DNA from 2 places in the Lysobacter terrae genome. Region 2 is predicted to be linked to the other one. Evidence: predicted binding sites of a transcription regulator. Region 2 holds the regulator's gene; the other holds the start of a gene.
The links. The regulator HrcA, encoded in region 2, represses chaperone genes, less so after heat shock. The targets are predictions, from matches to a motif close to TTNGCACTCNNNNNNNNNGAGTGCNAA.
Positions count from the first base shown of each region.

Region 1: a site for HrcA is predicted at 13,396-13,422, ahead of groES (co-chaperone GroES). Genes of this name have one in related genera too.

Region 1 covers NZ_BAAGSX010000002.1:43,856-59,085, forward strand. The annotation lists gene ACYVJ8_RS08140 (S8 family serine peptidase) at 1-1,039, opposite strand, end outside; gene ACYVJ8_RS08145 (ATP-binding protein) at 1,949-4,564, shown strand; gene ACYVJ8_RS08150 (DUF4242 domain-containing protein) at 4,671-5,033, shown strand; gene ACYVJ8_RS08155 (DUF4242 domain-containing protein) at 5,096-5,368, shown strand; gene mddA (methanethiol S-methyltransferase) at 5,388-6,176, shown strand; gene ACYVJ8_RS08165 (hypothetical protein) at 6,257-6,559, opposite strand; gene ACYVJ8_RS08170 (TorF family putative porin) at 6,690-7,340, opposite strand; gene ACYVJ8_RS08175 (S8 family peptidase) at 7,410-8,657, opposite strand; gene ACYVJ8_RS08180 (zf-HC2 domain-containing protein) at 8,654-9,310, opposite strand; gene ACYVJ8_RS08185 (RNA polymerase sigma factor) at 9,307-10,080, opposite strand; gene ACYVJ8_RS08190 (TIGR03118 family protein) at 10,147-11,247, shown strand; gene groL (chaperonin GroEL) at 11,361-13,001, opposite strand; gene groES (co-chaperone GroES) at 13,060-13,347, opposite strand; gene ACYVJ8_RS08205 (helix-turn-helix domain-containing protein) at 13,899-14,294, shown strand; gene cutA (divalent-cation tolerance protein CutA) at 14,411-14,746, shown strand; gene ACYVJ8_RS08215 (protein-disulfide reductase DsbD family protein) at 14,766-15,230, shown strand, end outside.
Region 2 covers NZ_BAAGSX010000001.1:941,488-956,717, reverse strand. The annotation lists gene ACYVJ8_RS04670 (DUF6973 domain-containing protein) at 1-7, opposite strand, end outside; gene carA (glutamine-hydrolyzing carbamoyl-phosphate synthase small subunit) at 4-1,128, opposite strand; gene ACYVJ8_RS04660 (DUF1631 family protein) at 1,780-4,005, opposite strand; gene dapB (4-hydroxy-tetrahydrodipicolinate reductase) at 4,150-4,860, opposite strand; gene ACYVJ8_RS04650 (hypothetical protein) at 4,922-5,044, opposite strand; gene ACYVJ8_RS04645 (tyrosinase family protein) at 5,085-6,587, shown strand; gene ACYVJ8_RS04640 (DUF3857 domain-containing transglutaminase family protein) at 6,640-8,487, opposite strand; gene dnaJ (molecular chaperone DnaJ) at 8,569-9,696, opposite strand; gene dnaK (molecular chaperone DnaK) at 9,789-11,711, opposite strand; gene grpE (nucleotide exchange factor GrpE) at 11,841-12,356, opposite strand; gene hrcA (heat-inducible transcriptional repressor HrcA) at 12,470-13,525, opposite strand; gene recN (DNA repair protein RecN) at 13,676-15,230, shown strand, end outside.

The sequences.
Region 1 (15,230 bases), on a different contig from region 2:
GCGGATCGAGATTGGCGCTCGCGGTGTTGAGCGCCCAGCCCACCGGCGAGGTAGCCGCCACCGACAACACGTTCGGCAGCTGCGCCGGGAAGGCGCGCAGGTTGGCGACGAAGCAGCCGTCGGTATCGCAGATCTTCACCCCGGAGTCGTGGTCGAGATCGCGGCCGTCGTTGCCGGCCGAGACGATCGTGATCGCGTTCTGCGCCCGCGCATAGGCGACGGCGCGCTTGGTGGCGTTGACCAGTTCGGCCGTGTCGTTCGCGCCGGGGCCATTGACCGGCAGACCGCCGCGCACGCCCAGGCTCATGTTGATCACGTCCGCGCCATGGTCGGCCGCATACACGATGCCCTGGATGATGCCGCCGAAGCTGCCGCTGCCGGTGACTTCGGACAACACCTTGACCGCGATGATCTTCGCCTGCGGCGCCACGCCTATCGTGCCGGTGCCGTTGTCCGGCGAAGCGATCGTGCCGGCCGTGTGCGAGCCGTGGTTGAACGCGTTGACGTGACTGAGGCAGACGTTCTCATTGGGAACGAACGAAGTGGATTCGGACAGCAGCAGATTCGCGGCGATGTCCGGATGCACGCAGGCGATGCCCGAATCGAGCACGGCCACGCGCACGCCCGCACCGCGATAGCCGGCATTCCATGCGCCGGCTACGTCGATCGCGGCACTGCCCCACTGCAGATCGAAGCGACTGTCGTTGTCGCCCGAATTGGGCGGATTGTTGATGTCCTCGCCGGGCTCGCTGACCGCTTCAGGGATGTCGTACTGCAGGGTGATGTCCTGCACCGCGGAGCGCACGCCCTGCACCTTGCCGGCGCGCGTGCCGAAGTTGGGATCGCTGGATTCGACGATCGCGACACCGATCTGCGGCAGCCGTGCCGTGATGGTGCCGCCCGCGGCTTCGATCTTGCGTGCGAGCACGCTGTCGAAGCTCTGGGTCTTCGCGGTGACGACAAAGGTGGCCGCCTGCGCGGAAGCCGCAAAGCCAAGCGTGCCAAGGGCCAAAGCTATGGCCCGGGAAAGGTTGCTCATGTTTTTTCCCTCAGTGATGGGTGGGAGGCGCTTGGCGTCGCGGCCCATCGACAGATCCCCACGCCCCAAGAAAGTGGCACGTGAAAATCCCATCCGACCGGACAGGCTAAAGAAAGGATTTGCCCCATCCCCGCTTTTCGCGACCCCGCGGCGAGGATGCGTACGCAAGAGTTAAGGGCGTGCGATGTTGCTGCGTCTGTAACGCCAACGCCCGCTTCGGTGGGACGCGCTGCCCGATGCGATGGGGGTGCTCCGCCCCTCCGGACGGCATCCCTGCCTTTAGTCGGGGCCGCGGACCATCCTGGTCCGCTCTCCGCACCCCCATCGCATCGGGCAGCGCTTATCGCGACGTGCAGATCGCCGCTTCGGTCACACGCACTTCTTCTCCCCGCGTGCGGGGAGAAGATGCCCGAAGGGCAGATGAGGGGAGGCGAGCGCAGCGAGTTGCCTTCGCTTTTTGCCAACGCGCCCGAGATGTGTGAGGGGCAGGCGGTGCTGGTGGGCAGGCGCGACTGTCAGCGGCATGGATGCCGCTGACAAGCCTCCATGGACGGATTCACGGCGTGTCGCGACTGTCCTCCGGCGCCGCCTGCCCGCCCTTACTGCTCACCGCTCGACCAACGGAAGCGGAAGAACTTCCAATGGAAACGCAGGAAATAAAAAAGCCCGCTATCGGTCTGAACCGGTAGCGGGCTTTGCTCCCTCCCCCACGTCGGGATGCGAGCCGATCGTGAAGGAACCGTTATTCTCTTTGCACGCTGCAGTGCAAAACGATACTGACCAGTTCATCAAACCTGCCCATCACCCAGCCTTTCACTGCCTCGCGGGCCGACCGACGCAGGCGTGCCGACAGCGCTTGAGCGCATCCACGCTGCGTGCTGTCATGCGGCCTCGCCTGCGGACAGGCCCATGAATCTCTTCGAACGCGATTCACTGCTGGGCAGCTTGGAAGGACTGCTGCACGAAGCGGCGGCCGGCAGCGGACGCATGGTGCTCGTGGGTGGCGAAGCCGGCATCGGCAAGACCAGCCTCGCGACCGCACTGCGCGATCGCCGCGGCACGGCCGCCCTGTGGTGGGGCGCCTGCGACGCCTTGCAGACCCCGCACCCGCTCGCACCCCTGCACGACATCGCACGCGCCAATGCGGTCGGCTTCAAACCGCTGCTGGCGCAGGAAGCCGGACGCGCGCAACTGTTCGAAGCGGTGCTGGCGGATTTGCAGGCGTCGACGGTGCCCACGCTGTTCGTGGTCGAAGACGCGCACTGGGCCGACGAGGCGACCCTGGACCTGCTCAAGTTCCTCGGCCGCCGGCTGGAACACCTGCGATGCCTGCTGCTGGTGACCTATCGCGACGACGAAGTCACGGCTCATCATCCGCTGCGGCGACTGATGGGCGAACTGCCCGCCGCGCGCGCGTTGCGGGTGCAGGTACCGCGCCTTTCCGCCGCAGCGGTCGAATCGATGGCGAAGAGCGCGCTGCGCTCGCACGAAGGCTTGCACGCGTTGACGCAAGGCAATCCCTTCTTCGTCAGCGAACTGCTCCAGCACGGCAGCGACGGCGTGCCGCAAGGCGTGCAGGACCTCGTGCTGGCGCGATTCGCGCGACTGAGCCCGATGGCGCAGCAAGTGATGCAACTGGCCTCGATCGTGCCGCGGCGCATCGACAACTGGCTAATGCAAACGGTCCTGGCGCCGCCGTTGAGCGCGCTGGAAGAGTGCCTGGACGCCGGACTCCTGATCGCCGATCGCAATGCGCTGACCTTCCGCCACGAACTGGCGCGCGTGGCGATCGAGCAATCGCTGTCCGATCTGCGCGCGCAGAGCTTGCACGCGCAGGTCGTGGCCGCGCTGGAACACGCCGAACCCTCGCGCGTATCGCTCGCCTGGCGCGTGCACCACGCCGACCGCGCCAATGATGCCGAAGCCGTCCTGCGCCTCGCACCGCAAGCCGCGCAAGAAGCGCAACGCCGTGGCGCGCATCGCGAAGCGGCGGCGCATCTGCGCACGGCACTGAACTATGCGGACAAACAGCCCGAGGCGACCCGCGCCACGCTGCTGGACCGACTTTCTTACGAGAGCTACCTCACCGACCAGGTCGAAGACGCACTGGTTGCGCGCCATACCGCACGCGCGCTGTGGCAGCGTTTGGGCGACCGCTTGAAGGAAGGCGACGCGATCCGCTGGCTGTCGCGCCTGTCCTGGTACAACGGCCAGACCGCCGTCGCCGAGCGCTACGCGGAAGAGGCCATCGCCGTACTCAAGCCCCTGCCGCCCGGCCGCGAACTCGCGATGGCCTACAGCAACTGCGCGCAACTGCACATGCTGCAAGGCCGCAGCGACGAGGCCATCGTCTGGGGCACGCGCGCACTGGAACTGGCCGCGCGCGTCGGCGACGAGGAAATCGAAGTCCACGCCCTCAACAACATCGGCACCGCGCGCCTCGACGCCGGCGACGACGAACGTGGGCGCGCAGAGCTGGAACGCAGCCTCTCCATCTCCCTGGCCAAGGGCCTGGAGGAACACGCCGCACGCGCTTACGTCAACCTGTCCTTCGACGCGGTGATGCGCAAGCAGTTTCCCGAGGCACTGGATTGGCTCGAGCGCGGCATCGACTATTGCGATACGCGCGATCTGGACGCGTGGGCTCGCTACATGGCTGCCTACCAGGCCGAGGCGTGGTTCGCGACCGGCCATTGGACCCGGGCCGCGGAGCAGGCAGCGCAGATCCTGCAGGCGAACGATCTCGCGCCAATCAACCGCATCGTCGCGCTCAACGTGCTGGGCCATGTCCGCGTCCGCCGCGGCGATCCGGATGCGGTGCGGGTGCTCGACGAAGCGCTGGCATTCGCGCTGCCGACACAATCGTTGCTGCGCATCGGCCCCGTCGTCGTCTCGCGCATAGAGGCCGCGCTGCTGCGCGACGACCGCACGGCCTGTGTCGAAGCGATCGCGCCGCTGGTATCGCTGGGCAAGCAGCACCATTACCGCAGCTGGATCGCCGCGGAGATCGCCTATCACCTTCATCAGGCGGAAATCGAAAGCGAAATCCCGGAGGACTGTCCGCAACCCTTCGCGTTGCAGTTCGCCGGCAAGTGGCAGGAAGCCGCAGCGGCGTGGCGCGCGCTCGGGTGCCCTTACGAAGAAGCGCGGGCGCTGGCCGAAGGCGACGCGGACGCGCAACGCAGCGCGCTGGCGCAATTCGAGCAGCTGGGTGCCGCACCGATGGCCGCCCGCTTGCGCCGGGAGCTGCGCGAATCCGGCGTGCGCGGTGTGCCGCGCGGCCAGCGCGCCTCCACCCAATCCAATCCGCACGCACTGACCGCGCGCGAGATCGAAGTGCTGCGCCTGCTCTGCGATGGCCTGCGCAACGCTCAGATCGCGCAGCGCCTGAGTCGCTCGGTGCGCACCGTGGACCACCACGTCGCCGCCATCTTCCTCAAGCTCGGCGTGAGCACGCGGACCGAGGCGATGGCCGCCGCGCTCGCCGCCGGGGTTGGCTCGAAAAAAACCGGCTCGCAAAAATAGGCAATCGCCGCGCGCAATCTGGGCAAGCCTGCCGAAGCCGCGCCGCACCCGTCTCCGTAGCCTCTGGATCGCAGCATTCCGCTGCTCCCCAACGACGGAGACCCCCATGAAAACCTTCTCGATGAAGCCCACGCTGCTGCTGGCCTGCATCGCCGCGTACGGCGCCGCGATGTCCGGCCTGGCCCTGGCCGGCAATGCGACCGCATCCCCCAATCACCGCTACGTCGTCCAGCGCTCCTTCCCCAAGGGCGCCCTCGACGGCCTCGATGCCACGACCAAGGCCAAGGTCAACCAGACCAATGCCCGCTTCGGCGTGAAGTGGCTGATGTCCTTCGCCAACGGCGACCGCACCAAGACCTTCTGCATCTACGAAGGCCCGACCGAAAACGCCATCCGCCTGGCCGCGGACGCGAACCATCTGCCGGTGGATTCCGTCACCGAAGTCCCGGTCACGCTGGAAGCCAAGTAACCCGACGCGCACCTTCCACGCGGCCTGCGGGCCGCGCGAACCATCCTGCTGGAGATACGACTATGCCCCGCTACATGATCGAACGCATTTTTCCCGCCGGCCTGCATATCCCGGTGAACGACGACGGCGCGCAGGCCTGCCTTGGTGTCGTCGCGGCCAACGCCCGGGACGAGGTGACCTGGGTCCACTCCTACGTGAGCGCCGACAAGACCCGCACGTACTGCGTCTACGACGGCCCCACACCCGAGGCGATACGCCGCGCGGCCGCAAACAACAACCTGCCGGTCGAGAGCATCACCGAGGTGCGGGTGCTCGATCCGTACTTCTACCGCTGACCCATCGAGGGCTTCCGCCATGTCCCGCCCCATTGCCCTGCTCTACGGCTCCGCGTGTTACGCGGTATTCCTGGCGACATTCCTGTACGCCATCGTGTTCGTCGCCGGTTTCGGTCCACTCAAGCACATCGACAGCGGCACCGATTCACCTTTGCTCATCGCGCTCGGCATCGACCTGGCGTTGCTCGGCCTGTTCGCCGTGCAGCACAGCGTCATGGCCCGTCCGGCATTCAAACGCTGGTGGACCCGCTTCGTGCCGGAACCGATCGAGCGCAGCACCTTCGTATTGGCCAGCAGCCTGGCGCTGGCCCTGCTGTTCTGGCAATGGCGACCGTTGCCGCAGACGGTGTGGGACGTGCATGCCGACGTTCTGCGCTGGGCGCTGTACGGTCTATCCGCGCTGGGTTGGCTGCTGGTGTTGAGCGGCACCTTCGTCATCAACCACTTCGACCTGTTCGGCCTGCGCCAGGTGTGGTTCTACGCCCGCAAGCGCCACGCCATCGACGAGCCGTTCGTAACCCGCGCTTTCTATCGCATCGTGCGGCATCCATTGATGCTGGGCTTTCTCGTCGCGTTCTGGGCTACACCGACGATGACGCTGGGCCACCTGCTGTTCGCGATGATGACGACCGGCTACATCCTGGTCGCGGTGAAGTTCCTGGAGGAACGCGATCTGGTCGCGCTCTATGGCGACACCTATCGCGATTACCAGCGACGGGTGCCGATGCTGCTGCCGTGGCCGAAGCGCCGGCGCCGTACCAACGCCGCGCATGCGCCGGGGATGGGCGCGAAGGTTTCACAGCAGTGACCTTCAACGCACCGCCTCCGCGAGGGGGCGGTGCGCCGTTGCGTGTCTGTTTGTCCAGGCGGCGCAGATGCGCGGATTACCTATCGTTCGGCCAACTGAACGCGGACGCCGTCGTCGAAGGTGACTTCGCGTCCTGCCATCAGGTCACGGTAGCGCTCCTTTCCAACAGCCCGCTCGAAGCGCGTTGCGACCCGATCGTAAGTAACCCGATAAGCAGCGAATGCGGTGCGTGCCCCCAGGACCATCTGCACATCCCGCACGTCCAGGCCGGTTTCTCTCGCCAGCTGCTTGACTTCGATCGCCGCACCGCCGTGCTGGGCGGCCATGCTGGCGGCCGGGGCGAGGACCAACAAAAACAGCATTGCCGTCAATTCACGCTTCATGAGGCTTCTCCCTGTCTTGCAGCGTATTTGGCGCGCTCGTCGATACGAGCTGCTCGCTTTACTCTTTGGCAAGCCTGGGTAGAAGTTACAGTCGTGCCCGTGCGCAGCACCGGCATCGAAGTTGAATGCGCTACCAGCTGCGAGTCACGCGCAGCAGCGGCCCGTCGTCGGCACCGTAGCCAGGCACTCCGTAGTAGGCGAGCATGGGCGATCCGCCACGGGCCACGCTCCACAGCAACTCCCACTCGTAGCCGCCGCGCACCAGGCCCACGCCCAGCGAGCCATCCCGCCGCTGCCTGGCGCCGTCGCCGGCATCGTTGCGCAGCAGGCCGGCATGCGCGGTCCAGTGCCAGTGCTCGGAGAAGGCATGGCGAAGGTCGTACTCCGCATACCAGGCGGGTCCGTAACCGAAGTAGTCGTCCGCGTAATGCAGCCGCACGCTGGCATCGCGGCGGCCGAGTCCCGCGTACGCTTCGGCGTAGTCGTACTCGTTCGATCGGGTGAACGCTACGTACTGAATGCCGGCTTCGACGTGCCAATCGCCGCGCAGCGACCAGGTCCGCCCCGCATACGCCAGGGCCATCGCTTCGGTGCTGCCGGACTCGTCGACGCGGACGCTCGACACCAGCAGGCCGGCAAAGGCGTCATTGGCGAAGTCGTAGCCGACGTGCGCCTGCAGCGCCGGCGCATCATCACTGAGCGAGGCGCCGCGATAGCGGTAGTCGGACCATGCGCTCACGCTGGCCGATACCTGCGCGCAGGCGGGCGCAGCCACGAGCATGGCGAGCGCCACGACTGCCCATTTGCAACGGGCCCATTTGCAACGCGGCCATCGCAACACGCATTCGACTCAAGGCCGGGGTGTGACCATGGTCGCCGAGGCGATCGTGCAGTTGCAAACGCAGGCATCCTCGGCCTGGCCGATGACGAGGCAGGCATCGACCGCCGAGCGTTGCGGCATCCAGGCGCGCAGCTGCACCGCACTCATCCGTGGGGCGCGCTGTCGAGCCAGCGCGGCCAGACCGCTCAACTGCGCGGCGGCAATGGATGAGCCATCCACCAGCGCCCATCCGCCGTCGGGCACCGGAGCGGGCGTGCCCGCTGCTGGAATCCAGTAAGCATCGGTCGGATGGGCGCCGCGCACGTCCGTCGCCGCCAGCACGCCCGGATGCGAGGCCGGGAAGCCCCCGCGTGGCAATCCCGGATCGAACGCGGCGACGACCACTATGCCGCGACGCAGCGCGGCATCGAGCAGGCGCGAGAGCAGCGGATCGGGAGCGCCGGCCAGACTGAGATTGATGACGTCGGCGTGGTGTTCGATCGCGAACTGCAAGGCTTTGGCGAGGGTGAAACTGTTGCATTCGGACAAGTCCGCACTGAGCTCCCAGCAGGCGCGCAGGGCCAACAGGCGCGCCTGCGGGGCAATGCCGACGATGCCCAGGCCGTTGTCGGCGCGCGCGGCGATCACGCCGGCCACTTCCGTGCCGTGCCGCTCTGCCGTCTTGTGTTCGCGCGCGACGACGCCATCGCCGACGACGAAGTCGCGCTGCACCGCGACCTGCCCGAGCAGGTCCGGATGATGGGCGGCGACGGCGGTATCGACGACGGCAACATTCACGCCCGCGCCGGTCGTGCGCAGATGCAGTTGCGCCAGATGCCAGCGGGTCGCGGCCGGTTGCGCGCGGTAGAAGGGGTCGCCTCGCGCACGCGGCGCGGCCGTGGCGAGCGTGCGGAAACGCTGCAACGGTTGCGTCGATTCCACGCGAGGATCGCGTGCGAGCGCCACCATCGCACGTGCGGCGCTGGCCTGATCGGCGGCGTCGAGAACGAAGCAGTCCAGGCCCAGCAGCGGCATCGCCCAGTCTTCGCGCAATGCCAGCCCCTGTGCGTGAGCCAGGCGGCGCGCCAGGGCGCGTCGCGCGGTCCGCCCCGGCGCCTGATAGGCACCGCCATAGGTATCGGGCCGGTAATGCGGCGTGGGCGTGCGCAGCATCAGCAGGACTTGCACGCCCTGTTGTGCGTCCTCATCAGCGTCGGCGGCTTGCGCCACGCCCATGCCGCACACGGCCAGCAACAGCATCAGCAGCATGCGGATCATGGCGACGGTGCCGTGCTGAGGTTTTCGACCATGACCACGCCCGGCGCCGCGCGCAGCGCATCGCGCACGCTATCAATGCGGGCGGGCGGGACGGCGAGGACATAGGCGCCCGCGTCGTTCGGCCCATCGACGATGCGTGCACTGCTGGCCGCGAGCAGGCGCCGCATGCGCGCTTCGTTGAGTTGCGGATCGAACACGATAATCAGATTGCCGGAGGCACGGGCGGCGGATGGCGCACTGGTGAGCGTGTGGTACGCGGGCGGCGCACGATAGAGCAGCACCCCAAGCGCCAGCATCAACACCACCTGCGCGGCCACGGCACCCGCGAACCAGGCGGGCACGCCACGCCAGTACATACGCACCGCTTCACCCCATGCAGGCGGGCGCTGCGCGTGCGTCAGCTTGCGGCGCATCTTGCGCCAGGCGGCGTCCGCGTTGCCGGTCGCTGCCGCATCTTCGGCAGCGGCGGCCGCACGGTTGGAACGCAGTCCTTGTAGTTCCTGCAACTCTTCGCGGCAGATTTCGCATGCTTCCAGGTGGCGTTCGAGCCAGGTGCGTTCCTCGGCCTCGAGGGTGCCGTTGGCCAGCCAGGGCAGCAGGCGCTGCGCCTCGTCGTGGGTCTGTGCCGAAAACGGGAAGACATGGCCGCTCATAGCACTTCACGATCGAGGTCGCTGTCGAGCAATGCCCGCAGCTTGTGCCGCGCATGGAACATGCGCGTCTTCACCGTGGCCACGGGGCAGCCCATGATTTCCGCGATTTCGCGGCAGCTGTGGCCGTGGTAGTAGGTGAGTTCGATAACGGCGCGATGCATGGGCGGCAACGCGTCCAGGGCGCCGTCCAGATGCGCGTGCAATTGCCGCCGCTGCAGTTCGCCTTCGGGTCCGGACTGTGCCGGCTCGGCGATGTCGGCTTCGTCGAAGGCCAGCACGCAGTCGACGCGACGCAGCGCCTTGAGCGCCTGGCGATAGGCGATGGCGAACAGCCACGTGGAGACCTTGGACGTCGCATCGTAGGTGTACGCCTTGCGCCAGACCACGAGCATGGTGTCGTCAAGCACTTCCTCGACCAGCGCCGGCCGCCGCGTCATGCCGTGCAGGAAGCGCGCGAGCCGCGGGTAATACAGGCGGTAGAGCGTTTCGAAGGCGTCGATTTCCTCGGCGGCGACACGGCCGAGCAAGGCCGCTTCGTCCACGGCACGCAGCGACGGCGTCTTACCGGCTTCGGATCGCGTCCCGGACCATCGCGTGGCGGCCATCAGATTCATATCCGTGCATACCTCGACGGTAGCGGCCGGTTCAATGGTCGAGTCGTCGCACTCGACCGGGCGGCCCTGCAGCGCCACCGCCGGTTGATACGGATTCTGCGCCTCTACGGTGCCACCGGGTGTATCGATTTCGTGAGGGTGAACCAGAGTCCGCATGCGCGGCATAGACCGGTGCTGCGGCGCGTTGCCCGGGCCGCGGCATTTCTCATGAGGAGCCTGACCATGAAGTCGCTAGCCCATCTTTGCGCCCGCTTGGGCGCTCCCCTGGCTCTCGCCGCCGCCCTGGTACTCGCCGCGCCCAATGCCGACGCCCAGGGCAGCGTGCGCTTCCAGCAGCGCAATCTGGTGTCCGACGGCGCGGTCCCCGCCGCGCACACCGATCCGAATCTGATCAACGCGTGGGGCGTCGCATTCAACCCCTTCGGTTTCGTCTGGGTCGCCGATGCCGACGCGGGCGTGTCGACCCTGTACGACGGCAACGGCAATCCGCAATCGTTGATCGTGCAGATCCCCGGTCCCGCCGGCAGCAGCGAACCCGGAGAACCCACCGGCATCGTCTTCAGCGGCTCCAGCGAATTCATCGTCAGCAAGAACGGCGCATCCGGCCCCAGCCGCTTCATGTTCGCCACCGAGAACGGCGTGATCGCCGGCTGGGCACCGAACGTCGATCTGACTCATGCCGTCCGCGTCGTCGATCGTTCGGCTTCGCACGCCAACTACAAGGGCCTCGCGCTCAGCGCAGATGGCAGCGGTCTGCGGCTTTACGCCGCGGATTTCTTCCATGCGCGGGTAGACGTGTTCGACGGTAGCTTCAATCCGGTCACGTTGGCCACCGGCGCGTTCAAGGATCCCAATATTCCTGCGGGTTACGCGCCCTTCGGCATCCATGCGATCGGCGGCAACATCTATGTGACCTATGCGAAGCAGGATCCGAGCATGAGCGACGAAGTGACCGGACCGGGACGCGGCTATGTCGACGTCTATACACCCAAGGGCCGGCTGATCCGGCGCGTCGCCACCCGCGGCGCGCTCAATGCGCCTTGGGGCGTGGCCCTGGCGCCGGCCGGTTTCGGCCACTTCGGCGGCGCACTGCTGGTCGGCAACTTCGGCGACGGATGCATCAATGCGTACGACCCGGTGACCTTCGCGAGCCTCGGCCAGCTGCTGGACCGGAACCTTCACAAGATCCAGATCGATGGGCTGTGGGGAATGGCGTTCGGCAACGGCCTCAACAATCAGCCGGTGAACACGCTGTTCTTCGCCGCCGGACCGGATGATGAGGAACACGGTCTGTATGGGCGTCTGGATGTGATCAACAACTAATCCAGCCGGCGCTACGGCGCGTTGTCCATCTCGCAAAAAGAAAGCCCCGCATCGCTGCGGGGCTTTCCATTTGGAGCGGCTGCGTGAGCAGCCTGTACATCGTGAAAGGCGACTTAGAAGTCCATGCCGCCCATGCCGCCCATGCCACCGGCGCCCGGCATCGCCGGTTCGTCCTTCTTCGGCAGCTCGGCGACCATCGCTTCGGTCGTGATCATGAGGCCAGCGATCGACGCGGCGTTCTGTAGCGCGGTGCGGGTGACCTTGGTCGGATCCAGGATGCCGGCCTCGATCATGTCGACGTATTCGCCGGTGGCGGCGTTGTAGCCGAAGCTGCCCTTGCCTTCGATCACCTTGTTGAGGATGACCGACGGCTCTTCGCCGGCGTTGGTGACGATTTCGCGCAGCGGGGCTTCCATTGCACGCAGCGCGATCGCGATGCCGTGGTTCTGGTCTTCGTTGATGCCCTTCAGGTTGGCGATGGCCGCCTTGGCGCGCAGCAGCGCGACGCCGCCGCCCGGGACGATGCCTTCTTCGACGGCAGCGCGGGTGGCGTGCAGCGCGTCTTCAACGCGGGCCTTCTTTTCCTTCATCTCGACTTCGGTGGCGGCACCGACCTTGATCACGGCCACGCCGCCGGCCAGCTTGGCCACGCGCTCCTGCAGCTTCTCGCGGTCGTAGTCCGAAGAGGTCTCTTCGATCTGCGCCTTGATCTGCTTGATGCGGGCTTCGATACCGGTGTGTTCACCGGCGCCGTCGATGATGGTGGTGTTTTCCTTCGAGACCTGGATCTTCTTGGCGCGGCCCAGATCCTTGATCGTGGCCTTCTCGAGCTGCAGGCCGACTTCTTCGGAGATCACGGTGCCGCCGGTGAGAACGGCCATGTCTTCCAGCATCGCCTTGCGACGGTCGCCGAAGCCCGGCGCCTTGACGGCGCAGACCTTGACGATGCCGCGGATGGTGTTGACGACGAGGGTGGCGAGCGCTTCGCCTTCCACTTCTTCAGCGACGATCAGCAGCGGCTTGCCGGCCTTGGCGACGCCTTCGAGCACCGGCAGCAGTTCGCGCACGTTCGAGATCTTCTTGTCATGCAGCAGGATGAACGGATCGTCCAGTTCGGCCTGCATCGACTGCTGGTTGTTGATGAAGTACGGCGACAGGTAGCCGCGGTCGAACTGCATGCCCTCGACGACGTCGAGTTCGTTCTCCAGGCCCGAGCCGTCTTCGACGGTGATCACGCCTTCCTTGCCGACCTTGTCCATCGCCTGCGCGATCAGGTCGCCGATGTTGGCGTCGCTGTTCGCGGAGATGGTGCCGACCTGGGCGATTTCCTTGCTGGTCGACGACGGCTTGGAGATCTTCTTCAGTTCGTCGACGGCGCTGTGCACGGCCTTGTCGATGCCGCGCTTGAGGTCCATCGGGTTCATGCCGGCCGCAACGGCCTTCATGCCTTCGCGGATCAGCGCCTGCGCCAGCACGGTGGCGGTGGTGGTGCCGTCGCCGGCGTTGTCGGAGGTCTTGGAAGCGACTTCCTTCACCATCTGCGCGCCCATGTTCTCGAACTTGTCAGCCAGTTCGATTTCCTTGGCGACGGACACGCCGTCCTTGGTGATGGTGGGAGCGCCGTAGCTCTTCTCGAGCACGACGTTGCGGCCCTTCGGGCCGAGGGTGGCCTTGACGGCATTGGCGAGCACGTTGACGCCGCGCAGCATCTTGGTGCGCGCGTCCTCACCGAAACGAATTTCCTTGGCAGCCATTGCGGATTACCTCAAAAAGAATTCAATCGAAAAAAGTAAGAAGCGGAAGCGAGCGCGATCAGACGATGACCGCGAAGATGTCGTCTTCCTTCACCACCAGGTATTCGGTGCCGTCGAGCTTCACTTCGGTGCCGCTGTACTTGCCGAACAGGACCTTGTCGCCGACCTTGACCTTCGGGGCGCGGACATTGCCGTTGTCGAAGACCTTGCCGTCGCCGACAGCGACGACTTCGCCCTTGATCGGCTTCTCGGTGGCGGAGTCCGGGATCACGATGCCGCCCGCGGACAGCTTTTCTTCTTCCATGCGCTTGATGACCACGCGGTCGAACAGCGGCTTGATGTTCATGGCAACCCTCACGTAACTGGTTGATTGTTTAGGAAAAAGTTCCAGGAATTAGCAGTCGCCTGCGGCGAGTGCCAGAAACCTGGACATAGAAAGACCCGGAAAAACCGGGACAGCCCAGCAGATGGGGTCGTGGTTTGCGCTTTCAAGCGCCGGAAAAGAAAAAAGTCCGGACGGGGGAGGTCCGGACTTTGGGAGGCCAAAAAGAAAGAAAGAGCGCGGACAGGGGTTCGCGCTCTTTCCGGTTTGGAGATGGCCGTCCTCAGCTTGGCGCATTCCCGCGCCGCGTCTCCTTACCTGACCTCTTGTCGACGCCGACATCCGTGCCGGACGGAAGGCAATGTGTGCTCGTGGTAACGCCTTGTCCAGTATGAAATCGTAGTCATTTGGTTACTATTGGTATCGCTTTGGCGGCTTTCACGACCTTAAGCAATTGATAGACATAGGTTTAACGTTTGTTTAGGAGACCAGCGGCGCTCAGCGCTTGGTGTCTTTTGATGGCATAGTGACTTACGGTAACAATCGGCCTCGATTTCACTCCGGAGCGACTTGCCATGACCCCTCAGCAGCGGATTCGGCTCGCCCGGCGCCACGCCGGCCTCTCCCAGTCGGCCCTTGCCGGCGCGATCGGCGTGCAGCGCAGCGCGGTGAGCCATTGGGAAACCAACAACGGCAAACACCCGAGCGTGACCCACATGCGCGAGGTCGCGCTTGCCTGCGGCGTGCAGTTCGAATGGCTCGCCACTGGGCGCGGCAAGATGAGCCTGTCGAGCGACACCGCGCTGGATTCGGTCGCCGCCGCGGATGCGCTGCTGATCGAGGATCCGATCGAGCTGCGGTTGATCCTCGCTTTTCGCGACGCCCCCACGCGATCGCGCGCGCCGCTGGTGGAAGTGATCGAGCAATTGGCCTCGCTGCGCACCGGGCGCAAGATCGGCAGCGCCCGCTAAAGCGGCGCGGCGGGACCGTCGCCAGGGTGACCGAAGAAAAAGCCCAGGCAAATGGCCGGGCTTTTTCGTTGCGCCGGTGGAACGGTCGCGCCGGGCGCCGCCGGTACAATCGCCCGATGCCCGTCCTGCTCGCCTACAGCACCTGTCCCGACGCAGCCAGCGCCGACGTGATCGCGCGGGCGTTGGTGACCGAGCGCCTCGCCGCCTGCGTCAATCGCCTGCCCGCCGTGCAGTCGACGTATCGCTGGCAGGGCCAGGTCGAGCAGGCCGACGAAGTACTGCTGCTGATCAAGACCACCGCCGATCGTCTGGACGCCCTGACCGCTCGGCTGCGTGCCCTGCATCCCTACGAACTGCCGGAACTGATCGCGGTCGAAGTCCATTCCGGCCTGCCCGCCTATCTCGACTGGGTGGCGGCCGAAACGACACCGACGCCCGACCCGCGCGCCTGAATTCATCCACTTGGCCCCTATGAGTCTTTTCTCTCTGCGCCTTGCGCGTACCGCGCGCCTGCTCCGCCTGCCCGCCCTGGTGCTGCTGTTGCTCTGTTCGGGGCTCGCCCCCGCCTGGGCCGCGGCGCCGTCGTGCACCGACCGCGACAATCTGCTGCCCGTCGAAGAGGCATTCGTCTTCTCCGCCGAGGCCAAGAGCGCCGACCGCATCGAACTGCACTGGAAGATCGCGCCGAGCTGCTACCTCTACCGCCATCAATTGCGAATCCAGGCCGATGCCGGGTTCGCCGCCGGCGCACCGCAGATCCCCGCGGGCGCGGTGCATGAAGACGAATACTTCGGCCGCGTCGAGACCTATCGCAATGCGCTGACCGTGGTGCTGCCCGGCAAGGCGCAGGCCGCGAGCACCACCTTGAAGGTGCGCTACCAGGGTTGCGCCGATGCCGGCATCTGCTATCCGCCGCAGACGCGCATCATCACGGTT
Region 2 (15,230 bases):
CCTTCACTTCGCCTGCTGCATCGAGGCGACGAAGCGATCGAACAGCGGCCCCACGTCGTGCGGCCCGGGGCTCGCTTCGGGATGGCCCTGGAAGCTGAAGGCCGGCGCGTCGGTGAGTTCGATGCCCTGGTTGCTGCCGTCGAACAGCGAGCGATGGGTGACGCGCACGTTCGCCGGCAGCGTGCCTTCGTCGACCGCGAAGCCGTGGTTCTGCGAGGTGATCATCACGCGGCCGCCGGCCAGGTCCTGCACCGGATGATTGGCGCCGTGGTGGCCGAACTTCATCTTCATGGTCTTGGCGCCGCTGGCCAGGCCGAGCAGCTGATGGCCCAGGCAGATGCCGAAGGTCGGAACCTTGCGATCGATGAACTGCTTGATCGCGTCGATGGCGTAGTCGCACGGTTCCGGGTCGCCGGGGCCATTGGACAGGAACACGCCATCGGGATTCATCGCCAGCACTTGCTCGGCCGACGTCTGCGCGGGCACGACGCTGACGCGGCAGCCGCGCTCGGCGAGCATGCGCAGGATGTTGTGCTTCACGCCGAAGTCGTAGGCGACGACGTGGAACTTGGGATCGGCGTGGACGAAGACGTTGTTGTCCAGGTCGAGCTGGCCGTCCGTCCATTCGTAGGCGGTCGGCGTGGTCACGACCTTCGCCAGGTCCATGCCCTTGAGGCCGGGGAACTTGCGTGCGGCTTCGAGCGCGGCATCGACGTTGATGTCGCCGGCCATGAGCGCGCCGTTCTGTGCGCCGGTATCGCGCAGCAAGCGGGTCAGCTTGCGCGTATCGATATCGGCGATGGCGACGATGCCGCGCTTGACCAGCCATTCGGGCATCGATATCTGGCTGCGCCAGTTGCTCGGGCGGCGCGGCACGTTGCGCACGATCAGGCCGGAGGCCCAGACCTGGCTGGCTTCGTCGTCCTGGTCGGTCATGCCGGTGTTGCCGACATGGGGATAGGTCAGGGTGACGATCTGGCGGGCGTAGGAGGGATCCGTGAGGATTTCCTGGTAGCCGGTGATGGCGGTGTTGAACACCACTTCGCCGACCGAAAGGCCGGGCGCGCCTGCGGAAATGCCCTCGAAGATCGTTCCGTCTTCGAGTGCAAGGATTGCGGGTTGGGTCACGGGGATCGCCTTGGCAGCTGGGGGGACTGACCCCGCCGTGCCGGCAGCCCTGATTTGGCGGTTTGGCCAAACGCAGGTTGCAGCAAGCCGCGGACTCGGGTCAGTACCGGTCCGACGGGCGGGGTTCAGGCGAGCGGGAATTGTAGCGGCGCGGTCGCCATTACGCCAGCGCAAATGATGTCCGGCGATTTACTGCCTTCACGCGCGACGCAGAGCAAAGGCGTGGGCATCGCGGGCGGGCAGGCGGCGCCGGTGGGGTAGTCGTGACACGCCGTGAATCCGTCCATGGAGGCTTGTCAGCGGCATCCATGCCGCTGACAGTCACGCCTACCCCACCGGCACCGCCTGCCCCTCACACATCTCAGGCGCTTTGGCAAAAAAGCGAAGCAAAGAAGGAAGCGGAAATTGCTGTCTTTCGCCGAAGCGGCGATCTGCACGCTCGCGGTAAGCGCTGCCCGATGGGATGGGGGTGCGGAGAGCGGACCAGGATGGTCCGCGGCCCCGACTAAAGGCAGGGATGCCGTCCGGAGGGGCGGAGCACCCCCGTCCCGTCGGGTAGCGCGTCCTGCCGAAGCCGGCGGCTCTTCAACCAACACAGACAAAAGCCAAAGTCGCTGGATCCCCGCCTACGCGGGGATGACGTGCAAAAGCCTAGGCCGTCGCGCTCTTGGGCCCGTCGGACTGGACGTCGCTGTCCGCGAGAGGAGCCGTCGCCTTCAGCTTGCCCATCACCTGATGCATGGCGTCGTCGAACGCCGAGCCGGTCTCGCGCAACTGCACGCGGCCCAGTTTCGCCATCGCCGCCAGTTCTTCGGCGGAGGCCACCAGCACGCGGATGCCGCGCCGGTTCACGAATAGCAGGCGCGAGGAGATCGGACTGACCCACGAGACCTTGGCGGGTTCGACCCGGCCGCTCTCGCTGGTGAGCTGAATCCAGGTGCCGACTTCGAGCGCGCGCATGCGCTCGGCCATGGCCGGTTCGAAATCGAAACCTTCGCTACCCGGGACCAACTGGACTTCGGCAGGATCCGGCGCCGCCGGCTGGCTCGCGGTCGGCAACGGAGAGACCGGCAACTGCTCGGCGATCGCCGTGACGTTCTCGCCTGCCGATACGCGCTGCAGCGTCCGCTGCAAGGCCGTGACCATCTCGTCCGCGGCCTGCCCCAGCACGCCGGAACTCTGCAGGATCGAAAGCAGCACATCGCGCGGCAGTTCGGGCAGGCGATCGTAAGGGACGCCCAGCTCGGCATGGTCGAAGCTGACCATCAGCGCGGTGACCGCATTGATCGCCTCGCCGTAACGCGGCGAGTCCTTGCCCTCGCGCAGCACGACCTGGGCCAGGTGGTGCGCGGTGAACTGGTTGATGAAGGTATCGAACGCCGGCGGCAGTTCGCGCGTATCGCGGCTTACCGCCAGATCTACGGATACGCCCTCGCGCGCCTGCTCCAGGCGCTCCTTGCCGCGCTGCGTTTCGGCGGCGCGGCGTTCGGTGACTTCGATGCGCTTGCGGTGCTGCTCCATGAAGGAGCGCAGTTCCTGCTCCAGCGTCTCGAAGATGGCGATGTCTTCGTTGAACTCGGCCACCAGACGATCGATGGTCGAGTCCACGCGCGCCATCAGCTCGCGTTCCTGCGGGCTCTCGCCGCGGTTGCCTTCGCTGGCCTCGGCGACGACATTGAGCAGGCGGCGCGCCGGATGCGCCTTGTACAGGAACAGGCGGCGGTCCTTGACCGCGACTTTGATGTAGGGAACCAGCAGCCGGTTGATCTTGCCGCGCACGTCGGCTTCGAAATGGCGCTCGTCCAGCAATACGTCGAACAGCATGCCGACCAGATCGACGGCGTCCTCGTCCACGTTCGAAAGCGTGAGGTTCTCGCCGCCCATGCCCATGCGGCGGGCGCTGGACAGCAGGTCGCGGCGCAGTTGTTCGGCCGTCGGCACGCGCGAATCGGACGCACCGAATTCGCTGGCCCGCGGCGGCTCGTGCTGCAGCAGCGACAGCACCTGCATCACGTCCGCGGTGCTCATGCTGGGCGCCGTGCCGGCCTCGGCCACGCGCCCCGGATGCATCGCCTGACGCCAGGACTGCAACAGGCCGAGCAGACTCGAGAACATCGCCTGGTCGCCGGGGCCGGTCATGCCGAATTGCGTCGCCACGGCATTGGCGACGGCGACCGTTTGCGCATCGGCGGACTGCACCGCCTCGGCGGGCTGGGCCGGATGCGGCAGCGGTTCGGCGCGCTTGGTCGGCTTGATGTGCGGCAGGATGCCGGCCGCTACCAGGCCGGCGTTCAAGCGGTCATAGAGCGGCGCCAGCGCCGTCGACAGTTCGCGCTCGAAGAACTTGTACACGACGATGCGGACGCCGGTGCTGACGTCCAGCGCCTTCAAGGAATTCCCCATCGCTTCGGCGAGGAACTTGGGGCCGACCGGATTGTCGCCGGCGGCCAGCATCGGCCGTTCGGTCAGCGCGGCCAGGCGCTTGTCGAGCAATTCGAGCGCTGGTGCGTGATAGCGCCCCAGGCCATCGATGACCTGCTCGGTGGCGAGCTGCTCTTCCAGCAACTCGTCGGTCACCAGGCTCAGCGAAGAGACATCGACCCCGCGCACCGCCATGGGCGCGTCCTGCAGCTTGCGGAAGCCGCCGGCGATGGATTGATCGAATCGTTGCGCGATCTGGGTGCGCGCACGGCGCAGATCGCGCAGCGCGGTGAGTTCGGCGCCCGCGCCGTTGCTGCTGCTGTCGAACAGATAATCGTCCGCGCGGCGCAGGATGCGCTCGAGCGCGAGGCCCAGTTGCTCCTGGCCGATCCGCTGCATGGCAGCCAAAAGCAGTTGCGGATCTCGGCTTCCTGCCGGGAATGAATCTCCCTGCATTGTCATGCATTGTCCCCCGGTTCAGACGACATCCTATCCGGCCCGTTGGACAGCATGGTGACGTAGTTCATGAAGCTGGCCGGCTCCGCTCGTCGGCCGAGGGGCCCGACTGCCGGAACGTGCGCTCGGTCACATTCCATCGGCTCAGTCGAGCAGGTCGCGGAGGCGATATTCGCCGGCAGGCCGCCCCGCCAGTCGCGCCGCTGCATGCAGGGCGCCACGGGCGAAGATGTCGCGGTTCGTCGCCCGGTGGACCAGCTCGATGCGCTCCCCCAACGTGGTGAACTGGACCAGGTGCTCGCCGACGATGTCCCCCGCGCGCAGCGAGGCATACCGCGGCTGCGCCCCACCCCGCTCCGCCGACGCACCCAGCGCCAGCGCCGTGCCCGAGGGCGCGTCCTTCTTGTGGACGTGGTGCGATTCCACGATGTCGCAATCCCAGCCGGACAAGGCCTTCGCCGCGCGCTCGACCAGTTCGTTGAGTACGGCCACGCCCAGGCTGTAGTTCGCGGACCACAACACCGGTATCGCAGTGGCCGCCCCACGCAGCGCCTCTTGTTGAGCTGCGTCAAGTCCGGTCGTGCCGGACACCAGCGCCGCGCCGCGCGTCCGGCATGCCGCGAGGATGCCGTCGAAACCTTCGGGCAGGCTGAAGTCGATGGCGACATCGAAATCGGGGACGCCGCCCAGCTCACCGGCAGCGAATTGCGCAATCCCATCGATGGCGCGTGATTCGACCTTGCGCGAAACGGCGGCGACGACGCTGAGATCCGGACGTTCGCTCGCCAGTCGCAGCAGGGCCTGGCCCATGCGACCGGAAGCGCCGTGGATGAGGATGCGGACGGTGTCGTTCATACGTGAAGGCTAACGCGTTGCGCGCGAACTGCCCAGTCAGCATCGCCTCGTGATGGCGGGTTCACAACGGTGAAACCTTGATGTACGCGCTGCTGCGCGTTGCCCGGGCAATCACGCTCGGGACGTTGTACTCGGCGGGCGGTTTCGCCGGCTCCATCGTGCCGGCGCTTCCGTTCTTGCTCATCCATTCCCCCGAGTTCATCCGCCCCCTGGAGCAACGCCCCGTGATATCCCTGTCCCGTCGCAAGTTCGTAAGCGGCCTGGCCGTGTCGCCGCTGTTGATGTGGGCGCCGCGCGGCGCCTTTGCCATCGAGCCGCTGGTGCGCTACGACGCCGCCAGTCCGCAGGGAATCGCGATGTTGCAGGTCTTCGCCCAGGCGGTGACGGCCATGAAGGGCATGGCCGAAGACGACACGTCCAGCTGGCTATGGCAGTGGTACACGCACTTCGTCGATGGCGCGACCACCAAAGCGGACGAGATCAGCCGCATCTTCGGCACCGACACCACGACGCGCAGCACCTTGGCCAACGAAGTGTGGAACACCTGCCAGTCGCATGCCGGGCAGAACGCCAACCACTTCCTGCCCTGGCACCGCATGTTCGTCTACTTCTTCGAGCGCATCGTGCGTCAGGTCAGCCAGCGGCCCGACTTCACCCTGCCCTACTGGGACTACACCTCCTACGACGCGAGCAAGCGCGGCATCCTGCCCGCGCAGTTCCGCATGGCAGGCGATGCCGTGTTCGGATCGCTGTATCGCCCCGATCGAACCACGCTCGCCAATACCGGCCAGCCCATCCACAAGAACCAGGCGGGCGACGCGATGGACATCAGCGCGGCGATGGGCAAGCCCAACTACAGCTCGGTCGACGCCGTGCAGGGCTTCTGCCGCGCGATCGACTCGGGCATCCACAGCAAGATCCACGTGCTGGTCGGCAACGCCAAGAACATGGGTGCGGTGCCGTACGCGGGCCGCGATCCGCTGTTCTGGGTGCACCATTCGAGCATCGATCGCATGTGGGCGAGCTGGAACCGCAACGGCGGCGCCAACCCGGACACCGCCTCGTGGGCGTCGAAGGCCTTCGCCTTCGCCGACGAACACGGCGTGCGCACGACCGGCCGATTGAAGGACTACTTCGACACGCTGCCGCTGGGCTACACCTACGACTGCTTCATCGCGCCCGACGGCACGGAACTGACGGCTGCGACTACCTCCGCCAAGACGATGATGTCGCCGGCGTCGATCGGGGCGCATTCCGAACGCATGGCGCTATCGGATCGCGCGGCAGAATTGGGCGATCGCGCCGTCAGCGTGTCGCTGCTGCCCGCGGTCGGCACAGCGGATACGCAAGTGCTCGGCCTCGATCCGGCCGCCAGCGGCAAGCGCCTGTACCTGGTGCTGAAGAACCTGCACGTGTGGAAGCAGCCCGAGGTGCTCTATCACGTCTACCTGCGGCCCGGACGCGGCGCGAGCACGCCGGCGGCGTCGAACTACGTGGGCACGATCAACTTCTTCGACGCCGAATTCCACGACCACGGCAACGGCGCGATGGGCGATGCGCTGGGCGAAAACTTCTACAGCTTCGACGTGACCGACTTGCTGAAGAACCTCGCCCACAGCGGCACGCAGAATGCGCGCAAGTCGCTGCTGGTCACCTTCGTTCCGGGCGGCAAACCCACCGCCGGCGCCGAACCGCTGGTGGCGACGATCGAACTGCGGCGCCAGTAGCGGCGGATCTTCGGCAGGGGAACGGCGTTCACGCCGTGCCCCTGCCCGACGCTCATTGCGCGGCGAACATGACCTGGGCCTTGAGATTGGCCAGGACCTTCTTCATCGCTTCGCTGTATTTGGCGTTGAACGCCGGCGTGCAGATGGGACCGGGCGTGCGGTCGTCCAGTACGCGCCGCACGGTCAGCACGTTGTCTTTGAGCTCGTAGTGGGCGTTGTAGCTCACGGCCTCATCGGAGAAGGACACGTCTGGCGGTACCGCGAGCACCTTCAGCTCCTTGGCGAACTCGTAGCGGTACTCCTCGTCGGTGTAGCCGCTGGTACAGGCCGTGTCGAACTTGTCGTCGATCTCCAAGTTGGCCTGCGATGCAAACCGCTCGACCCCAGCGATGCTGAAGAACGGGGCGCGCACGGAGAAGGCACCCGGCACCGGCAGGACATCCTTGACGTCGAAATGGGCGCGATAGCCATGGCTGGGCAGCAGCGGCTTGGCATCGTCCCACTCGACGCTGCCCGAGGCCTCGCGGCCGAACCCCTGGAAGTAGTTTTTCACCATGTCCTTGCGCTGCTCGTCGGTCACGTCGCGCAGCGCCGCCCGCGACAGCGCGGCATACGTGCCTTCGACCGCCACGTCCATGTCGCCCGAGATCGAGCCGTCGGCATGGACCTTGAGCGTGGCACGCATGCGCTGGCGGTCGCCCCCGACCGGCTTGGACGGCGTGCGCGCGCCCTCGCGTTGCCCACCCACGAGCAGCACCGGCTTGCCTACGTCAACCGGCGGCAACATGCCGAACGGCGTATCGGACGAGGTCGAATCCAGGTACAGGTCCAAGGAAGGAATGTAGGTGATGACGTGATTCACCATGGACACGACGGGAACCTTGGACAGCGAGTACGAATTTCCGGCATTGATCAACGCCTGCTGGCTGGCGATGCCCTTCGCGCTGAGCAGCGCCTGCAGCAGCGTTGCATGGTCCTTGCAGTCGCCCATGCGGTTGTCGAGCACGAAATCCGTGTCGCGTGGAACGACGGCGCCCAGACCGATGCAGTTGCCGCCATAGCTGATGTTGGTGGCGACCCAGTCGTACAGCGCTCGCGCGGTGTCGCGTTCGCCCTTGCGCCCCGCCGCGATCTCGTCCGCCAGCTTGCGGATGCGCGGCGTCACGGCCGCCTTGGGGGTCGCCCGCAGGCCATAGGCTTCGGCGATGCTTCCGTAATCGCGAAAAGTCGAATAGGCGAAGCCCGGCATCTGCTCTGCCTCGAATACCGACCAGTTCTTGCGCTCGCTCTTGGTCGGGTTGCGGTTCTGCCAGGTCCACTCGACGATGCGGCGGTCGCCCTTCTGCTCGTTGCGAACCTCCTTGAGCCCCCAGGAGCGCTGCTGCGTCCACAACGACACCGGCGCGTCGATGCGGACGCGGGCATTCTCGTAGTACGCCGTGGGATCGAAGTAGTCGATGACCGAGAAATGCCCGTCGAACATCGGCTCGCCACCAGTTAGACGGTACTGGAAGACCACCGTGTCGCCGACAGCGAGCTCCGGAAACAACACGGTCATCGAAGTAATATCGGAGAACGCCGGGGCATCATCGCCCTTGCCGCCGTTGGTCTGCACCTGGAATCCCGACTTGGGGACGTCGATGCGTCGGCCGTCCGCCTTCAGGGTATAGGCGGCAAGCACATCCGCCTTCTGGATGCTGGTGCTGTAGCTGATCGACGTCGACTTCAGATAGTCGACCGCCTGTTCTTTCAGAACTTTTATCGCCCATTCGCGGGTTTCGACGTACGAACCATCGGCGTTGACGGTGTAGTCGATGTTGTAGCGCTCTGTCTTGAGAAACAGCTCAGGCGCTTCGGCCTTATCTGCCGCCACCGCGACACCGACAGCTAGCCACAGCATGGCCGCTAGCCATCGAAACGATCCTCCGCTTCATGCATCTATCCCCGAGTGAGTTGGAACCCGGGGGATGCTAGCAGGCCGTCAGGAAGTGACGCGATCCCAGAAGCCCTTCAACCCGTCAATGAAAGTGGACGTGCGCGGCGAATGCTTGCGCGCTCCGTCGCCGACGAAGGTGCCTTCGAACTTCTCCAACAGCTCGCGCTGCTCGGGGGTCAGGTTCACCGGCGTCTCGACTACCACGCGGCAATACAGATCGCCCGGCGCGCGGCTGCGCACCGACTTCACGCCACGGTCGCGCAGGCGGAACTGCCGGCCGGTCTGGGTTTCGGCGGGAATGCGCAGTTCGACCTCGCCATCGAGGGTCGGCACGCGAACGACGTCGCCGAGCGCTGCCTGGGAAATACGGATCGGTACTTCGCAATGCAGGTCGTCGCCATCGCGCTCGAAGATCTCATGCGGACGTACGCGCACTTCGACGTAGAGATCGCCGGGCGGCGCGCCGGCCGGTCCGGCTTCGCCTTCGCCCGCCAGGCGGATGCGGTCGCCGTTGTCGACGCCCGCGGGGATCTTCACCTGCAGGTGCTTGGTGCGCTCCACGCGGCCCTGGCCATGGCAGTCGCCGCAGGGGCTGCTGATGATCTTGCCGCGCCCGCCGCAGTGCGGGCAGGTCTGCTGCATCGAGAAGATGCCGCGCTGGAAGCGCACCTGACCGCGTCCGTGGCAGGTGCCGCAGTTCTCCAGCTTGCCGTCGGAGGAACCGGTGCCCTTGCAGGTCTCGCATTCGTCGAGGGTGGGAATCTCGATCGGCTTGTCGACGCCGCCGACCGCCTCTTCCAGGGTCAGCTCCATCACGTAGCCGATGTCGGCGCCGCGTCGCGGTCCGCGCGCACCGGCGCCGCCGCCGAAGATGTTGCCGAAGATGTCGCCGAAGATATCGCCCATGTCGGCGTAGGCGCCGGCACCCGCGCCGCCGCCCATGCCGTGTTCGAACGCGGCATGGCCATGCTGGTCGTACATGCGGCGCTTGGCCGTATCCGACAGCATTTCGTAAGCCTCTTTGCACTCCTTGAACGAAGCCTCGGCGGCGTGATCGCCGGGATTGCGGTCCGGGTGGTACTTCATCGCGCAGCGGCGGTAGGCCTTCTTCAGGTCTTCCTCGCTGGCGTCGCGGGCCACGCCCAGGACTTCGTAGTAGTCGCGCTTGCTCATCGCCCTTGCCGTAATTCCTCAGTGCTTCCAAATACCGACGGGCAGACCTTGGCCTGCCCGTCGTCTTTTCTATCGCCTAGTCGCGCAGGGCCTCAGGACTTCTTGTCGTCCTTGACTTCGGTGAACTCGGCGTCGACCACGTCGTCCTGCGACGTACCGCCCGCGGCACCGGCGGCGCCCATGTCGGGGCCCGGCTGACCGGCGGACGCCGCGGCGAACAGCGACTGCGCGGCTTCCTCCAGCGCCTTCGACTTGGCTTCGATCTGCGCCTTGTCGTCGCCGCGCATGGCGGTTTCCAGTTCGGCGATCGCGCCTTCGGCACGGCCGATCACGTCGCCCGGCACCTTCTCGCCGTGCTCCTTGATCGCGCTGCGCGCGGCGTGGATCAGGCCGTCGGCGTGGTTGCGCGCCTGCACCAGCTCGTGGAACTTCTTGTCCTCTTCGCGGTGCGCTTCGGCGTCCTGCACCATCTTCGCGATCTCGTCCTCGGACAGGCCCGAACCGGCCTTGATCTCGACCTTCTGTTCCTTGCCGGTCTTCTTGTCCTTGGCGGTGACGTGGACGATGCCGTTGGCGTCGATGTCGAACGACACTTCGATCTGCGGCATGCCGCGCGGCGACGCCTCGATGCCGGCCAGGTCGAAGCGGGCCAGCGACTTGTTGTAGCGGGCCTGCTCGCGCTCGCCCTGCAGCACGTGCACGGTCACGGCGGACTGGTTGTCCTCCGCGGTCGAGAAGACCTGCGAGGCCTTGGTCGGCACCGTGGTGTTCTTCTCGATGATCTTGGTGAAGACGCCGCCCAGGGTTTCGATGCCCAGCGACAGCGGGGTCACGTCGAGCAGCAGCACGTCCTTGACGTCGCCGGCGAGCACGCCGCCCTGGATAGCGGCGCCAACGGCCACGGCTTCGTCCGGATTGACGTCCTTGCGCGGCTCCTTGCCGAAGAAGTCGGTCACCGCCTGCTGCACCTTCGGCATGCGGGTCTGGCCGCCGACGAGGATCACTTCGGAGACGTCCGAAGCGCGCAGGCCGGCGTCGTTCAACGCGACGCGGCACGGTTCGATGGTCTTCTTGACCAGGTCGTCGACCAGCGCTTCGAGCTTGGCGCGGGTCAGCTTGATGTTGAGGTGCTTCGGACCGGAAGCGTCGGCCGTCACGTACGGCAGGTTCACTTCGGTCTGCTGCGAGGACGACAGCTCGATCTTGGCGCGCTCCGCGGCGTCCTTCAGGCGCTGCAGGGCGAGCGGATCCTTGCGCAGGTCGATGCCCTGGTCCTTGTTGAACTCGTCGACGAGGTAATCAATGACGCGCTTGTCGAAGTCTTCGCCGCCGAGGAAGGTATCGCCATTCGTCGACAGCACTTCGACCTGCATCTCGCCGTCCACCGACGCGATCTCGATGATCGAGATGTCGAAGGTGCCGCCGCCCAGGTCGTACACGGCCACCTTGCGGTCGCCGCCCTTCTTGTCCATGCCGTAGGCCAGCGCGGCCGCGGTCGGCTCGTTGATGATGCGCTTGACGTCGAGGCCGGCGATCTTGCCGGCGTCCTTGGTCGCCTGGCGCTGGCTGTCGTTGAAGTAGGCCGGGACGGTGATGACCGCTTCGGTGACGGTCTCGCCCAGGTAGGCCTCGGCGGTCTTCTTCATCTTGGCCAGCACTTCGGCCGAGATCTGCTGCGGCGCCATCTTCTTGCCGTCGGCGGTCGCCACCCAGGCGTCGCCGTTTTCATGCTGGGTGATGGTGTACGGGACCAGGCCGATGTCCTTCTGCACTTCCGCGTCGGTGAACTTGCGGCCGATCAGGCGCTTCACCGCGTAGAAGGTGTTCTTCGGGTTGGTCACCGCCTGGCGCTTGGCCGAGGCACCGACCAGCACTTCGGCGTCCTTGGTGAACGCCACGATCGACGGCGTGGTGCGATCGCCTTCGGCGTTTTCGATGACGCGGGCCTTGCCGCCTTCCATGATCGCCACGCACGAGTTGGTCGTGCCCAGGTCGATGCCGATGATCTTTGCCATTGGTGTTTCCTCGCGAATCTAAGCTTGTGTTCGGTGGCGGTGCGTACCGCCGATGTGCGCTATCTGGGGGATCGCTTTGCGCCGTTCAAGGGTTTGGCGCGGATCGATATCGCAAATCGGCCTCTCGAATCAGTCGTGCTTGCTGACGGTCACCAGGGCCGGGCGCAGCAACCGCTCGTTCAGCAGCCACCCCTTCTGGTAGACCTGCACCACGTGGCCGGGCGCGTGGCCCGCGCCGTCGACCATGCTCATGGCCTGATGGTGTTCGGGGTTGAAGGGCTGACCCGTGGGGTCCACGGCGACCAGGCCGTTGTCCGTCGCCACTTTCAGCAGCTGCCGCAGCGTCAGCTCCATGCCTTCGCGCAGGTGCTGAGCGGTATCGGCCTTCACCGCCAGTCCGGCCTCGAGGCTGTCGATCACCGGCAGCAGATCGCCCAGCAAGCGCTCGTTGGCGAACTTGCGCGCCATCTCGATGTCGCGGGCCAGGCGCCTGCGCTGGTTCTCCAGTTCGGCGCGCTCGCGGAGGGATTCCTCGCGCAGCCGGGTCACTTCGGCCTTCAGCGCCTCCAGCTCCGCGGGCTGGGGATTGGGATCGTTGATGGCGGCATTCTCGCCTGTCGCTTCTTGCATCGGTTCGGTCGTCATCGTGCGTGGGTCTGCATTGCGCCAAGTGCGCTCTGGGCAGCAATGGGGCCGGCGCGCTGGCGATTCAAGCGCCTGGGTTCAGGCGCTCGACTTCACGCCCGCATGACGCCGCGTCAAGGCGAGCTGTCGGACTGGATCGCCGCGCCCAGGGCTTCGGCCGCCGCCTGGACCACGGGAATCACGCGGTCATAGGCCATGCGGCTGGGCCCGATCACGCCCAGCACGCCCAGCACCTTGCCGCCGGCAGCATAGGGCGCGGTCACCAGGGACATGCCTTCCAGCGGGGCCAGGCCGGTTTCCTCGCCGATGAAGATGCGCACGCCCGGCGCGCGGACAGTGCGTTCGAGCAGTTGCAGGATCTCGCGCTTGCGGGCGAAGGCTTCGAACAGCTCGCGCAGGCGGTCCAGGTCGGACAGCTCCTGCACCCCCATCAGCCGGGTCTGCCCGGCCAGCACCATGTCGTCGTGGCCGGGGGTCAGCACCTGCTCGGCGAGTTCGACCGATTGCGCCAGCAGCAGCTCCATCTCGTCGCGGGCATTGCGCAGCTCGTGCAGCAGGTGGGCGCGGATGTCCGGCAGGGTGCGCCCGGCGAAATGGGTGTTGAGGTAGTTGGTGACGCGCTCGAGTTCGCCGGTGTCGTAGGGACGGCGCGTCTGGATGATCCGGTTCTGCACCTCGTTGTCGGCGAACACGAGGATGGCGAGCACGCGCTGCGCGTCCAGCGGTACGAATTCGATGCGGCGGAACGCGAACTGCTCGCGCCGCGGCACGCTGACCACGCCGACGAAGTGGGTCATCGCCGACAGCAGCTCGGAGGCGCTGCCCAGCAAGGCCTGCGTGCCCGACCCCAAAGGCAGTTCGCTGCGCAGCCGCGCCACTTCGCCCTCCGGCAGCGGCCGGACCTGCAGCAGCGAGTCGACGAATAGGCGATAGCCCTGCGCGGTGGGAATCCGCCCGGCCGACGCATGCGCCGCGCTCAGCAGGCCGACTTCCTCGAGGTCGGCGAGGATGTTGCGGATGGTCGCCGCGCTCACGTCCAGGCCGGCATGCCGGGCCAGGGTCTGCGAACCGATCGGCTCCCCGCTCTGGATGTACCGGCCGATCAGCGTGCGCAGCAATTGCCGCGCGCGCGGATCGAGGCTGGCGAGGTCGGCGGGTGAGCGGCTCATGCGGGCGATATAAAGCCGGCCGGGGGCCGGCGCAAGGCGGGAGGTGCACGCCAAGCCAACTCCGTTTCGGTTTGTGAGACGCGCCACGGTTACAGGTGGCGGCCCTCCCCGCCCTCCATCCCGGCAATGCGCCCCGCTTACAATCGATCCATGCTGTCGCATCTAGCCATCAAGGATTTCGCCGTCGTCCGCAGCGCCGAACTGGATTTCGGCCCGGGCCTTACCGTCATTTCCGGCGAAACCGGCGCCGGCAAGTCGCTGCTCGTCGATGCCCTGGGCCTGCTCTCCGGCCTGCGCGCCGACAGCGGCGTGGTCCGGCACGGCGCCGAACGGGCCGAACTGACCGCCGAATTCAGCCTGGACGACGCCTCCCCCGCCCTCGCCTGGCTGCGCGAGGCCGAACTGGACGAGGGCGACGGCCAGACCAGCTGCCAGATCCGGCGCGTGATCCGCGCCGACGGCGGCTCGCGCGCCTGGATCAACGGGCGCCCGGCGACGGTCACGCAGCTGACGGAACTGGCCGGCCTGCTCGTGGAGATCCACGGCCAGCACGAACACCAGGCCCTGCTGGCGCGTTCGAGCCAACTGGCCCTGTTGGATGCTTACGGGCGCACCGACGGCGAACTGGCCGCGGTCGCCGCCGCCGCCAAGGCATGGAGCGAATTGCTGCGCGAGCGCGACGCCTTGTTGGCGCAGGGCGATGTTTCCGATCGCATCGGTTGGCTTGAGCATCAGTTCGCCGAGCTCGATCGCGAGACCCTGGACGCGGATTCACTGGCGAAGCTGCAAACCGATCATCGCCGTCACGCGCACGCCGCGGGCCTGATCGCGGCCTGCGACAACGCCGTGTCGGAATTGGGCGGCGAGGAAAGCCCTTCCCTGTCGCGCACGCTGCACCACGTCCGCGGCGAACTGCAGCGCGTGGCCGAGCACGAACCGCGGCTCAACGAAGTCGACGCGATGCTGGACAACGCCGCGATCCAGATCGACGAGGCGCTCGCGCTGCTGGACCGCGTGCGCAGCGATCTGGACGTGGACCCGGACGCGTTCGCCCAGCTCGAACGCCGGCTCGGCCGCCTCCACGAACTCTCGCGCAAGCACCGCGTCCCGGCGGAGCAACTGGCCGCCCAGCGCGACGCGATCGCCGACGAACTGGCCCGGCTGCGCGGCGCCGACGAGCGCCTGCAGCAACTCGATGAGGTCATCGCCCAGGCCCGTACGCGCTGGCGTACCGCGGCGGAGACGCTCGGCAGCAAGCGTCGCCAGGCGGCGACCCGACTGTCGAAGGACACCACCGCCTTGATCGCCGAACTGGGCATGGGCGGCGGACGTTTCGAGGTTCAACTCGAGCCGAGCGAAAGCGAACGTCCGGATCCGCTCGGCGGCGAACGCGTGGAATTCCTGGTCGCCGCCAACCTCGGTCAGCCGGCCCGTCCGCTGCGCAAGGTGGCGTCCGGCGGCGAACTGTCGCGCGTTTCGCTGGCGATCGAAGTCGCCGCGCTGGGCATGGATGCGGTGCCGACGATGGTGTTCGACGAAGTGGATTCCGGCATCGGCGGCGGCGTGGCCGAGATCGTCGGCCAGAAGCTGCGCGCGCTGGGCGCCAGCCGGCAGGTGCTGTGCGTCACCCATCTGCCCCAGGTCGCCGCCCAAGGCCATGCGCATTATCGGGTCAGCAAGGCGGCGAGCGAAGGCGTGACGCAGA